4 regions of the Rhizobium sp. CBN3 genome follow, and region 1 is predicted to be linked to each of the others. Evidence: riboswitches for the same ligand, from Rfam matches in the RefSeq annotation. Region 1 holds a riboswitch; each other region holds the start of a gene.
What was found. Region 1 has a riboswitch for cobalamin ahead of QWJ46_RS09740 (CbtB domain-containing protein). Riboswitches for the same ligand answer to the same signal wherever they lie in the genome.
Positions count from the first base shown of each region.

Region 1 (2,922 bases):
ACTAGAGGATGTCCGGATTCAAGACGAGGGGAGCCCCACGAAAGAACGAGGGCGAGCGTGCTGTCGCATCGCTCGCCCTGTCTCGCTCTTCACGCGGTGACGATCAGCAGCGGAACGCTGACGACCAGACCGACCATAACTAAGGTGAACGTCACGACCCTCATCAAGCGCAGGCGCCGCGTACGCTCCCCACTCCAATCATATGCCATAGCTTCCGTCTCCTTGGGACAAGGAAGTAGTCCCGGTCAGACCCGGTTCAATAGAGATGACGCGATTTGCTTGCGTAAGGCTGGATAGTATGAGGGATGTCTAATTCTCTAGAGGCGCAGCGACCAGCGATGTCCATTGCTGGTCATCCGAACGACCACCAGCGGCTCGACATCGACGAGCCAGAAGGAGGGGAGGGGAGCCTGAAGCACATGCGCAATCGCTGTTCTTATAATCGATGCGTGGGTGACGGCTATCACATGGCCGCCGAGCGTGGATTGCTCATCCATCCAGCCGGCGACGCGCGTCCGCAGACCGAGAAAACTGTCGCCGCCATGTGGGGCGGCTTCCGGATCGCTCATCCAAGCCATGAGGTTCTCCGGCTCTTCGGTGCCGATTGCCGCAATCGGCCTGCCGGCCCAGCGGCCATTGTCGCAGTCGGCAAGCCGCTGTTCTATTTGAGCGTCGAGACGGAGGGCTGTAGCGGTCTGGCGAGCACGCAAAGCCGGGCTCGTGACGATCCGGTCGGCGCGAGGCAGGGCAGTCATCCCGGCGGCTTCTTCAGAGGCCTTGTCTTCCAGCGGCTCATCCAGCGGGAACAGGGCCTTGCGGCTCGCCGCCGTGGCGCCGTGACAGATCCAGGTGAGGCGGGTATTCACGGTTGTTCCGATCTTCGCAATACGGTGGGGACGACCCTTCGCCGGCGTCTCGAAGTTTCGTTGACAGTCTCTTCGGCGTCCAGATATAACCGTGCTGTTGCGGGTTTGGAAGCCGGTGGAAATCCGGCGCGGTCGCGCCACTGTGACCAGCGTTTCGAAGTTCTTTACGCTGGAAGTCAGACCCTGCCGCACAACACTCTTTCGACTGAACGCGTCATTCCGGAGGGATACATGTCTGACACCACTTTCGCGCCCGTTGCGGCACCGGCGCCAATCCCTGTAGGGGAAATCCTGCCCTGGGCGGTTTTCGGCGGCCTGCTGATGCTCATCGTTCTTTATTTCGTCGGCACCGAGGAAGGCGCGATGGCGCTGTTCAACGGCATGTATGTGCACGAATTCGTGCATGACGGCCGCCATCTCCTGGGCTTTCCCTGCCACTAAAGCGCATCGCGATCTTTCAGATTCGCTTCTCACGCTTTAGGTCTTTGTTTACGCATGTCGTTATCGCAAAACTGCTGCACACTTTTGTGCGACATGCTTAGTGGAATATTGAGATGGTTGGAAAGCTTCTGCTTCGCGGCATGCTCGCGGGCCTGATTGCTGGCATCCTCGTTTTCGCTTTCGCCCATATCTTCGGCGAGCCGCTGGTCGATGCGGCAATCGCCTTCGAGGAGGCGAAAGCCCAGGCGGCGGGCGAAGCTGCCGAGCCTGAAATTGTCAGCCGCGCCACGCAGGCCGGTCTCGGCCTCTTCACCGGCGTCATGGCCTACAGCATCGCCGTCGGCGGGCTTTTTTCGCTCGCCTTCGCCTTCGTACACGGCCGCTTCAGCAGCCTATCGGCGCGCGGCACTTCGGCCGTCATCGCCATTGCCGCCTTCGTGGCGGTCGTGCTCGTTCCCGGCATCAAATATCCGGCCAACCCGCCAGCTGTCGGCAATCCCGATACGATCGGCGTCAGGACCGAACTGTTCTTCCTGATGATCGTCGTTTCGCTCGCCTCGCTGGTTGCCGCGATCGCACTGTCGCGCCGGCTTGGCGAGCGCTTCGGTCTCTGGAACGGCGCGATCATCGCCGGCATCGCCTATCTCGTCTTCATCGGCTTCGTGCTCTATCTGCTGCCGCCGATCAACGAGGTGCCGGAGAATTTCTCGGCGATGGTGCTCTGGCGGTTCCGCACGACCTCGCTCGGAATGCACGCGATCCTATGGGCAACGCTCGGTCTTTGTTTCGGAGTGCTGGCAGAAAGGGGTCTTGCCGCCAGGAGTGGACCGCGGCCGGCGTTCCGGTGATGCGGCAAATCGGCAGGTTTGCTTTTCTCGGTCTCATCGCGAGCCTATTACCAATGTTTATCGGAAGTGCCCTCGCCCATGGGGGCAGCTCTGGCGGCTCCCATGCCGGGCTCGATATTCCGGCAATTTCCCACGGCGAGATGGCGGTCATTTCGGAGTATCGGAGCAGCATCAGCATGCTGGCGTCACGGGCGGCCGATACGAACGAACCGTTCCGGCGTGTCCTGAACTACTCGGAAATCCAGTATTCCTATTGCCTCTGGGGACGGATGCCGGGCAGCGTGACGGACGAGGAGAGCCCTTTCAACGAATGCGCCCATGCCTATCTCGCGGCGACGAAAGCCGTGCTGATGGCGATGCGTGAGATGCCGCGGGAGGCAACCGCGGCGGGCGAAATCATCTCGGCCATCGACGCCGAGATGGCGGGCCGCGGACTTGCCTTCATCACCTGCCAGTTCAGCGGCGAGGCATTCAACACCGCCAATATCGTCAGGCCGAGCTGGAGCAAGGTGCCGCTTCATCCTGCCAGCATGGTCTCACTGACGGGGTTGGCCGCTCTGTTTGGTCTTGCCGTTCTTGCACTACGCCGCGTCTCGCGGCCGAAGGCTCAGTCGTCGGAATAGCGCTGCTCGCGCCACGGATCACCATGCATATGGTATCCGTTCTTTTCCCAGAAGCCGGCCTCGTCGGCGGCGATTAGCTCGATGCGGCGCAGCCACTTGGCGCTTTTCCAGAAATAGAGATGCGGCACGACGAGCCGCATCGGG
Region 1 is NZ_JAULSE010000005.1:41,158-44,079, reverse strand. Features, by position in the region: gene QWJ46_RS09745 (histidine phosphatase family protein) at 318-866, opposite strand; cobalamin riboswitch at 923-1,072, shown strand; gene QWJ46_RS09740 (CbtB domain-containing protein) at 1,098-1,307, shown strand; gene QWJ46_RS09735 (CbtA family protein) at 1,421-2,155, shown strand; gene QWJ46_RS09730 (hypothetical protein) at 2,209-2,778, shown strand; gene QWJ46_RS09725 (sulfite oxidase-like oxidoreductase) at 2,763-2,922, opposite strand, start outside.

Region 2 (2,922 bases), on a different contig from region 1:
ACACCATAGACGCGCTCCACGTCATAGGGCGAGAACAGGTACATGTCCTCATTGTTCCTGGCGAGCTCGAAAGTAACGTCTGGCACGACGACGCCGAGCGACAGCGTTTTGATGCGGATCTTCTCGTCGGCATTTTCACGCTTGGTGTCGAGAAATCGCATGATGTCGGGATGATGGGCGTTGAGATAGACCGCGCCCGCGCCCTGGCGCGCACCAAGCTGGTTGGCATAGGAGAAGCTGTCTTCGAGCAGCTTCATCACCGGAATGATGCCGGAGGACTGGTTCTCGATCTGCTTGATCGGTGCGCCGGCTTCACGGATGTTCGTCAGAGACAAGGCCACGCCGCCGCCGCGCTTCGAGAGCTGCAGCGCCGAATTGATCGACCGGCCGATCGATTCCATATTGTCTTCGACGCGCAGCAGGAAGCAGGAAACCAGTTCGCCGCGCTGCTTCTTGCCGGCATTCAAGAAGGTCGGCGTCGCCGGCTGGAAGCGGCCGGAAATGATCTCGTCGACCATGTCGCGGGCAAGGGCCTCGTCGCCCCGCGCCAAAGTCAGCGCCACCATGCAGATGCGGTCCTCGTAGCGCTCGAGATAGCGCTTTCCGTCGAAGGTCTTCAGCGTGTAGCTGGTGTAATATTTGAAAGCGCCGAGGAAGGTGGGAAAACGGAATTTCCTGGCATAGGCCTGATCGAAAAGGTCGCGGACGAAATTGAAGGAATATTGGTCGAGCACCTCCTGCTCGTAATAGCCCTCAGTGACGAGGTAATCGAGCTTTTCCCGAAGATTGTGAAAGAACACGGTGTTCTGGTTCACATGCTGCAGGAAATATTGCTTGGCCGCCATGCGATCCTTGTCGAGTTGGATCTTGCCCTCATCGTCATAGAGGTTCAGCATCGCGTTCAGCGCGTGATAATCGAGCGTTTCAGCCGCCTTCAACGGTTTTGCGCCCGCATCCCGCGTCAGATTTGTTCCCGTGTCCAAAATCGTCCCATCCCGTCTTTGACATTGGCGACATCCGCGGTCGTTCCCAGAAGCTCGAACCGGTAGAGATACGGCACCTGGCACTTCTTCGAGATGACATCGCCGGCTAGCCCGTAGGTCTCGCCGAAATTGCTGTTGCCCGCGGCAATCACGCCGCGAATGTTGGAGCGGTTTTCCGCATCATTGAGGAAGCGGATCACCTGCTTGGGCACGGCCCCTTTACCGCCGTCCCCGCAATAGGTGGGCGAGATCAGCACATAGGGTTCGCGAATGTGGATGGCCTCAGCGCTGAGTGGAATGCGCGCCGCGCGCAGTCCCAGCTTCTCGACGAAACGATGGGTGTTCCCGGATCGGCTGGAATAATAAACGATCAGCCCCATCGTTTTTCTCAGCTCAGGAGAGCGCGCTGATCATGTCGGGTCGGAAACCTGCCCAATGCTGGCTGCCGGCAACGACAACCGGAACCTGCATGTAGCCCATGCCGCGCACACGATCGAGCGCTTCGGCATCCTGGGAAATATCGACCACTTCATAGTCCACGCCCAGGCGGTCGAGGGCGCGGTAGGTGGCGGTGCATTGGACGCAGGCCGGCTTGCTGTAAACGGTAACGCTCATCATGTTCCTCGTGATGTCAGTGGATTCAGGACGCAGGACTGGATCGGGCGCCGTACGGCGTCCGGGACAATGCTTGATAGTGATGTGGCAAGGTTGGCGCTTTAAACGCCTGATATCATCCCTCGCAGGATGTGCGCGGGCGACGGCCTTGATGTTCTCGACATGACTTCAAACCCCGAAGTGCTCATGCGGACGTTCGGGGCAGCGCAACAGGCACGGATCGTTCCGCCTTCGATCACGCGACCTTCCGGACACCCCGCCCATGGACGTTTCGTTCAAGGCAGGTCTCCTGGCGCGCGGGTCGAAGCACTCTACCCCAGCCTTCCCAAGGCATCATGCCTCAGCGACCTGAAATCGGACAGTTGCTCGCCGCTCACAGTTGCGGGGGCAGCTCCGACCTTGCCCGCCCTCATGGCGAGACGCACCGTATTCCCGTCTTAGCCCGCGATCCTCACGAATCGAAGGAACCTTGAACACTAGATATAGTACGCGAATCCAAATTCACGTCAACGGATGGTTTGTGCATGGCGTTACGGCAGGTTTGAAATCGCTGCATTCCTGTGAAAAACAGGGATAACCAAAGCTTAACGTAAACAGGCTGTGGAGAAAGCCGCGACGAGAACAGGCCACAAGCTGGAGCCTAGGCTGCTGACAAAGCACTGCAACCCGCGACGCCATCCTCGGCCTTGTGCTGCCTTGTGCCGAGGATCTGCGCACATCCAATTAAGGATTTGAAAATAAAATGTTTTCCTGCCTAATAATTGTGGTGGCTAGATGCTCGGCACAAGGCTGCACAAGGCCGAGCATGACGGAGGAGACTTGGTCAGCAAACTGAGAGCCGACCTTACTGATGACCTGCCCCGAATCGCTAGTCTTCAAACCGCCATCGGCAAACATTCATCTCCATACACGAAGCAGCCTGAGCGCATTGATCGTCACCAGCACGGTGGCGCCGGTATCGGCGAGGATCGCTGGCCAGAGTCCGGTGATGCCGGCGATCGTCGTCACCAGAAAGAAAGCCTTCAGCCCGAGCGCGATGGTGATATTCTGCGAGATATTGCGCATCGTGCGCTTGGAAAGCGCGATCATCCGCGCCACGTCGCCGACGCGTCCGTGCAGCACGGCGGCATCGGCTGTCTCCAGCGCCACGTCGGTGCCGCCGCCCATGGCGATGCCGATATCGGCGGCAGCGAGCGCCGGCGCGTCGTTGATGCCGTCGCCGACCTTGGCGACGACGAAGCCCTCGCGCTTCAATTCGCCGACGACCCGTTGCTTGTCCTCGGGCATCATCTCCCCACGCCAGTCGATGCCGAGCATGCCGGCG
Region 2 is NZ_JAULSE010000042.1:11,309-14,230, reverse strand. Features, by position in the region: gene nrdE (class 1b ribonucleoside-diphosphate reductase subunit alpha) at 1-983, opposite strand, end outside; gene nrdI (class Ib ribonucleoside-diphosphate reductase assembly flavoprotein NrdI) at 962-1,363, opposite strand; gene nrdH (glutaredoxin-like protein NrdH) at 1,377-1,598, opposite strand; cobalamin riboswitch at 1,860-2,085, opposite strand; gene QWJ46_RS29725 (heavy metal translocating P-type ATPase) at 2,496-2,922, opposite strand, start outside.
Region 2: linked by a shared signal. The riboswitch ahead of nrdH (glutaredoxin-like protein NrdH) and the one ahead of QWJ46_RS09740 (CbtB domain-containing protein) in region 1 are both predicted to bind cobalamin.

Region 3 (2,922 bases), on a different contig from region 1:
CTTTGTAGTTGCACCGAAACAGACTCACCCCCGGAAGGGGGAAATTTTGAATCGATACTTGAAACTGTGGTCGGTCCCGACTGAAATGCCACTACGGTTGTCTCCGGTCGACCATACTTGGATGTGAACGAATAGAACACGATCGAGGCGAACTCATCAACGCCTCCATCTCGTGTTTTCGTCACCGCGACGATTTGGTTGTTATCGCAAACGACAAGACTAACTTCTGCGCCATCAACATACCATTGACCGGGCAGCTCAGGTGAAAGCACCCTTACGTTCCAACCCCGCTCGCTTGAGATGCGCCTGGCCTCATCTAGCGAGCTACCTAATTTAAAAACGCTTGGGCTATCAGCTGTGTCAGCCTTGGCGAGCTCGGCACTGAATCCCATGGTTGACGCTATACAACAGGCTAAAAGCAAGCGAGCAGGAGCGGCAATCAAGCTTCTTGTCCTTAAAATATTCAGTCATACGGCGTACGATTGCATCGATGCCGCCGACTCCACAAGCCATTTTTGAATGGGCGGCGGGTCTGCCCGCCGCGTTGAATGCGGCCGCCTAAGCGGCAACGGCGGCCTTGCGGCGGTCGCGGACAGCCTTGGCGAGATCCTCAAGTACTTCCACCGATATATCCCAGCCGATGCAGCCATCGGTGATGGACTGGCCGTAGACCAGCGGCTTGCCGGGGACGAGATCCTGGCGACCGGCGACGAGGTTGCTTTCGATCATCATGCCCTTGATGTGATGATTGCCCGTGGCGATCTGTCCGGCGACGTCCTTGGCCACCCCCGGCTGGTTCATCGGATCCTTGCTGCTGTTGGCATGGCTGGCGTCGATGATGATGCGCGGGGCGACCCCGAGTTTCAGGCATTCCGCTGTGACGGCTTCGACATCGGCCGCCTGGTAATTCGGCCGCTTGCCGCCGCGCAGGATGATGTGGCAGTCCTCATTGCCCTTCGTCGAGGCGATTGCCGCCTGTCCGTCCTTGGTGACGGCCGGGAAGTGATGCGGTTGTGAAGCTGCCAGGATCGCGTCGAGCGCGACGCGAGCGCCGCCGTCGGTGCCGTTCTTGAAGCCGATCGGGCAGGAGAGGCCGGAGGCGAGCTGGCGATGGATCTGGCTCTCGGTCGTGCGCGCGCCAATCGCACCCCAGCTGACGAGGTCGGCAATGTATTGCGGCGTGATCGTCTCAAGGAATTCGACGCCGGCGGGAAGCCCGATCGCATTGACGTCGAGCAGCAGGCGTCTGGCAATTCTCAGCCCTTCCTCGATACGGTAGCTGCCGTCGAGATGCGGGTCGTTCATCAAGCCCTTCCAGCCGACTGTGGTGCGGGGCTTTTCGAAATAGACGCGCATGACGATTTCCAGGTCGCTGGAGAAGCGCTGTCGCTGCTCGGCCAACCGCGCGGCATATTCGCGTGCGGCAACCGGATCGTGGATGGAGCAGGGGCCGATGACGACGATCAGGCGATCGTCTTCACCCTCGAGAATCTGATGGATGGCATTGCGGTTGCTGGTCACCGTCTCGCTGACTGAAGCAGTTCGGGGAATTTCCGCTATGATATCGGCGGGTTTGGTCAGCGGGGTGATCTCGAGAATACGCAGATCATCGATGGTATCGGGCACTGTATGGCTCCTGTTTGGTCATACCGTGCGGAACAAAAAAGCCGCCAGGTAGACTAGCGGCTGTTCGGGTGGTCGTCGCGTCGAATTCAGTTACGCACGGGCCCGCATCCGCTGGGAGCAGCGGTACGAATAAAATCGCGAGGCGTAGATTGAAGTCGTCGACATCCCGCGTATGTAGCGTCGCGGTCGCCCATTGTCACGCAAAATTTGCGAGCTGAAATCGCCATTCGGGGCGGCTGCCAATCCGCCCGTGAAACACCCCTCTGCGACGGAGGTTACAGGTTCGCTCCGCCTGCACTTGCCGCCGCGCCGGTTTCCTGAGATAGATGCGCCGTCAGGTGCTCGCCGTCGAGGCGGGAGAATCGGGAATCCGGTGCAAGGCCGGAACGTGCCCAACGCTGTAAGGCCGACGTCTGCCGCTTCATCATGCCACTGGCTTTTGCCGGGAAGGCTGCGGCAGATGGATGAAGCCAAGTCAGAAGACCGGCCTGGCGAGATAGACCCAACCCGCGCGGACGGCGGGCGGTTGCGTTGTTGGGGATTTGACGATGCGACCCTTTGATGCGGATGCCCTTTCGGCGGCATTCGGTTTTTCGTTGGCCGAACGTGAGGCTGTCTATCACGCGATCATGACGCGGCGTGACGTACGCAGCCAGTTCCTGGCCGATCCCTTGCCCGACGATGTCGTGGCGCGGCTCCTGACAGCGGCCCATCATGCGCCGTCGGTCGGCTTCATGCAGCCATGGAATTTCATTCTGGTGAAAAGTGCAGCCGTCCGTGCGCGCGTGCGCGACGCCTTTGCCGAGGCCAACGAAGAGGCGGCGTCGATGTTCGAAGGCGAGCGGCGGCAGGCCTATCGATGCCTCAAGCTCGAAGGCATCGTGGAGGCGCCGCTCGGCATATGCGTGACCTGCGATCCCACCCGCGGCGGCAGCGTGGTGCTGGGACGGACGCACAATCCGCGGATGGATTCCTATTCGACCGTTTGCGCCATCCAGAATCTCTGGCTTGCGGCCCGCGCCGAAGGCGTCGGCATTGGCTGGGTCAGCATCTTTCGTGAAGGCGACCTGAAATCGATTCTCGGCATACCCGAGCATATCGAGGTGGTCGCCTGGCTCTGCGCCGGCTTTGTCGACCGGCTTTATGACGAACCGGAACTCTCGGTCAAAGGCTGGCGGCAGCGGCTGCCGCTCGAGGAACTGGTTTTCCACGATGGATGGGGACGCAACGACCCATAGCAATTACTGCTGTTGTGGTTGCGGGCCGGGAGTCGCCGGATTGGCAAGGTCGATCGAG
Region 3 is NZ_JAULSE010000007.1:150,402-153,323, forward strand. Features, by position in the region: gene QWJ46_RS13315 (3-deoxy-7-phosphoheptulonate synthase) at 559-1,626, opposite strand; cobalamin riboswitch at 1,946-2,133, shown strand; gene bluB (5,6-dimethylbenzimidazole synthase) at 2,175-2,864, shown strand; gene QWJ46_RS13325 (DUF2865 domain-containing protein) at 2,868-2,922, opposite strand, start outside.
Region 3: linked by a shared signal. The riboswitch ahead of bluB (5,6-dimethylbenzimidazole synthase) and the one ahead of QWJ46_RS09740 (CbtB domain-containing protein) in region 1 are both predicted to bind cobalamin.

Region 4 (2,922 bases), on a different contig from region 1:
TTGGCGAGCACCAGGAGCAGCAGGCCGAGCAGGGCACCGCCGATGACGGGAGCGCTGAGCAGCAGCATCTTGTCCTGGATTGCCGACGCGCTCAGCCTTTCGCTGTCGGCGATGCCGAAAACAAGCTGGTGCAGCTGGTTGGAGACATAGCTCATGCCGGTCACGGCAAGACCCGAGGCGATGCCGACGATGGCGCCTGCCAGCGACAGGCCGACTTCGCTGCGGCGTGTCAGGGCGCGCAGCCGCCCCGGATCGAAGAAAACACGCAGCGTGCGCAGGCGGCGGCGATCCAATTTCATAAGCATGGCTAGACAACTAGGCGAGGAGAGGCCGGGTCAAGGGCGGAGGTGCAGTCGCCTTGCAACGCAATTGCGGCGAAAAGCCGACGACCACATCAAATATTCATGACGTAAGTCGCTGATAAAAGACGATATTTCCGGTAGGGTCAGTGGTGTTGGCCGGTCTTTCGCGCAGTCTGGAGTTGGGGTGGTTGCAAAGGTCGGTTGACTTCACCCCACGGCTTGCCTAACCATCCCAGGAATAACGGATGGTTCCGGATCGGCCTTTCGCCTTCCGGATGAAAAGGGAATGTGACGGGGCGGACCCACATCGGGCGCCTTCATCACAGCCGACCCCGCGACTGTAGAGCGGTCAGGGTCTTCCATCCGGCATCGAACCTCTTCCGGCCTAGCCGCAATCGTGCGGGCGGACGGAATGGCGACATGCCGGAAAAGCCACTGGAAATGCATGGTGATCAACCGGGGTCGGACGCCTCTATCTCTACGAATCGTCCACCTTTTCACCGAGGCAGCCGGGAAGGTGAGGCAGATCCGCTGGCACGATCAGGGGCGACCGGGCTTCCGGTTCGCCCCGATCGTCGCCGATAACGCGAGCCAGGAGACCTGCCTTCCGTGCCGGGCGAAAAGCCCAACCCTGGGCAAGAGACCCGCTGCCAGCACGGAGGTTGTTTTGGCTGAACGATTGATTTCGGCGCTGCCTCTGGTGGTGCGATGGGGGTCCCCCTTTTCCCCAGCGGGGAGAAGGTGGCCCGAAGGGTCGGATGAGGGGGCCGCGCGGCACCTCCGTCCTTTTGCCCTTCGCTTGCGCTCGGTCCATTCGCGGCTTCGCCGCTCACCCCCTCAACCGCCTGCCGGCAGCTTCTCCCCGCTGGGGAGAAGAGAGATTTGGCGCCGCCTTGCCCTCTCTCGGAGGGTCGCTTCGGCATGACCACCACCCTCATCCTCGGCGGCGCCCGCTCCGGCAAATCCCGTTTTGCCGAAAATCTCGTTATGGCAAGCGGCCTCGAGCGCCACTACCTCGCCACCGGCCGTGCCTGGGACGAGGAGATGCAGACGCGTATTGCCCAGCACAAGGCCGATCGCGGCCCTTCCTGGACGACGCATGAGGAGCCGCTCGATCTTCTCGGCGTGCTTGCCGCGATCGACGGCGAGGGGCGCATTGTGCTTGTCGATTGCCTGACGCTCTGGGTGACCAACCTGTTGATGGAGGAGCGCGACATGGCGGTGGAATTTGCCGCGCTCGCCGATTTCCTGCCTGGCGCCAAGGCGCGGCTGGTCTTCGTTTCCAACGAGGTTGGCCTCGGCATTGTGCCTGACAATCGCATGGCGCGCGATTTTCGCGATCATGCCGGACGGCTGCACCAAATAATCGCGGCGAAGGCCGACGAAGTCTATTTCATCGCGGCCGGTCTGCCGCTGAAAATGAAGGGTTGAAGTTCCATGAACCAGCAGAAAATCCCCGCAACCGTCATCACCGGCTTCCTCGGCGCCGGCAAGACGACGATGATCCGCAGCCTGCTCACCAATGCCGCCGGCAAAAAGATTGCGCTCATCATCAACGAGTTCGGCGATCTCGGCGTCGACGGCGAAGTGCTGAAGGGCTGCGGCGCGGAGAATTGCAGCGAGGACGACATTATCGAGCTCACCAATGGCTGTATCTGCTGCACCGTCGCCGACGATTTCATTCCAACGATGACGAAGCTCCTGGAGCGCGAACAGCGGCCTGACCATATCGTCATCGAAACCTCCGGCCTCGCCCTGCCACAGCCGCTGGTCGCCGCCTTCAACTGGCCTGATATCCGCACCCAGGTGACCGTCGACGGCGTCATTACGGTTGTCGACAGTGCGGCCGTTGCCGCCGGCCGTTTCGCCGACGACCATGATGCGGTCGAGGCGGCGCGCGTCGAGGACGACTCGCTCGATCATGAGAGCCCGATCGAGGAGCTGTTCGAAGACCAGCTCACATGCGCCGATCTCATAGTCCTCAACAAGACCGATCTGATCGATGGGGATGGCCTGGGCCGTGTGAAGAACGAAGTCGCCTCCCGCATCGCCCGCAAGCCGGTCATGATCGAGGCCAGGAATGGCGAGGTGCCGGCCGGTGTGTTGCTCGGCCTCGGCATTGGCACAGAAGACGATATCGCCAATCGCAAGTCCCATCACGAGCTGGAGCACGAGGAGGGGGCGCCGCACGATCACGACGAATTCGACAGCTTCGTTGTCGAACTCGGCGCTGTTTCCGATCCGACAGGCTTTATCGAAAAGCTGAAGGGCATCATCGCCGAGCACGACGTGCTGCGCCTCAAGGGCTTCATCGACGTTTCGGGCAAGCCCATGCGCCTGCAGCTGCAGGCCGTCGGCAGCCGCATCGACCAGTATTTCGACCGCGCCTGGGCAGCGGGTGAGGCGCGCCGCACGCGCCTCGTCGTCATCGGCTTGCACGAAATGAACCAGGACGCGGTGCGCAAGGCGATCGAAGCGCTCGTTCAGGGATAATCGATGCATCTGCTTCTGGCCCAGCAGGGAACGATCAGCGACGGCGAGGAGGCGATAGACCTCGGCCAGTCGCCGGGCGATATCCTGTTCCTTTCGGCCGCCGACACCGAGCTTGCGGCGATCGCTA
Region 4 is NZ_JAULSE010000007.1:20,746-23,667, forward strand. Features, by position in the region: gene QWJ46_RS12645 (chloride channel protein) at 1-305, opposite strand, end outside; cobalamin riboswitch at 532-925, shown strand; gene cobU (bifunctional adenosylcobinamide kinase/adenosylcobinamide-phosphate guanylyltransferase) at 1,224-1,733, shown strand; gene cobW (cobalamin biosynthesis protein CobW) at 1,740-2,795, shown strand; gene cobN (cobaltochelatase subunit CobN) at 2,799-2,922, shown strand, end outside.
Region 4: linked by a shared signal. The riboswitch ahead of cobU (bifunctional adenosylcobinamide kinase/adenosylcobinamide-phosphate guanylyltransferase) and the one ahead of QWJ46_RS09740 (CbtB domain-containing protein) in region 1 are both predicted to bind cobalamin.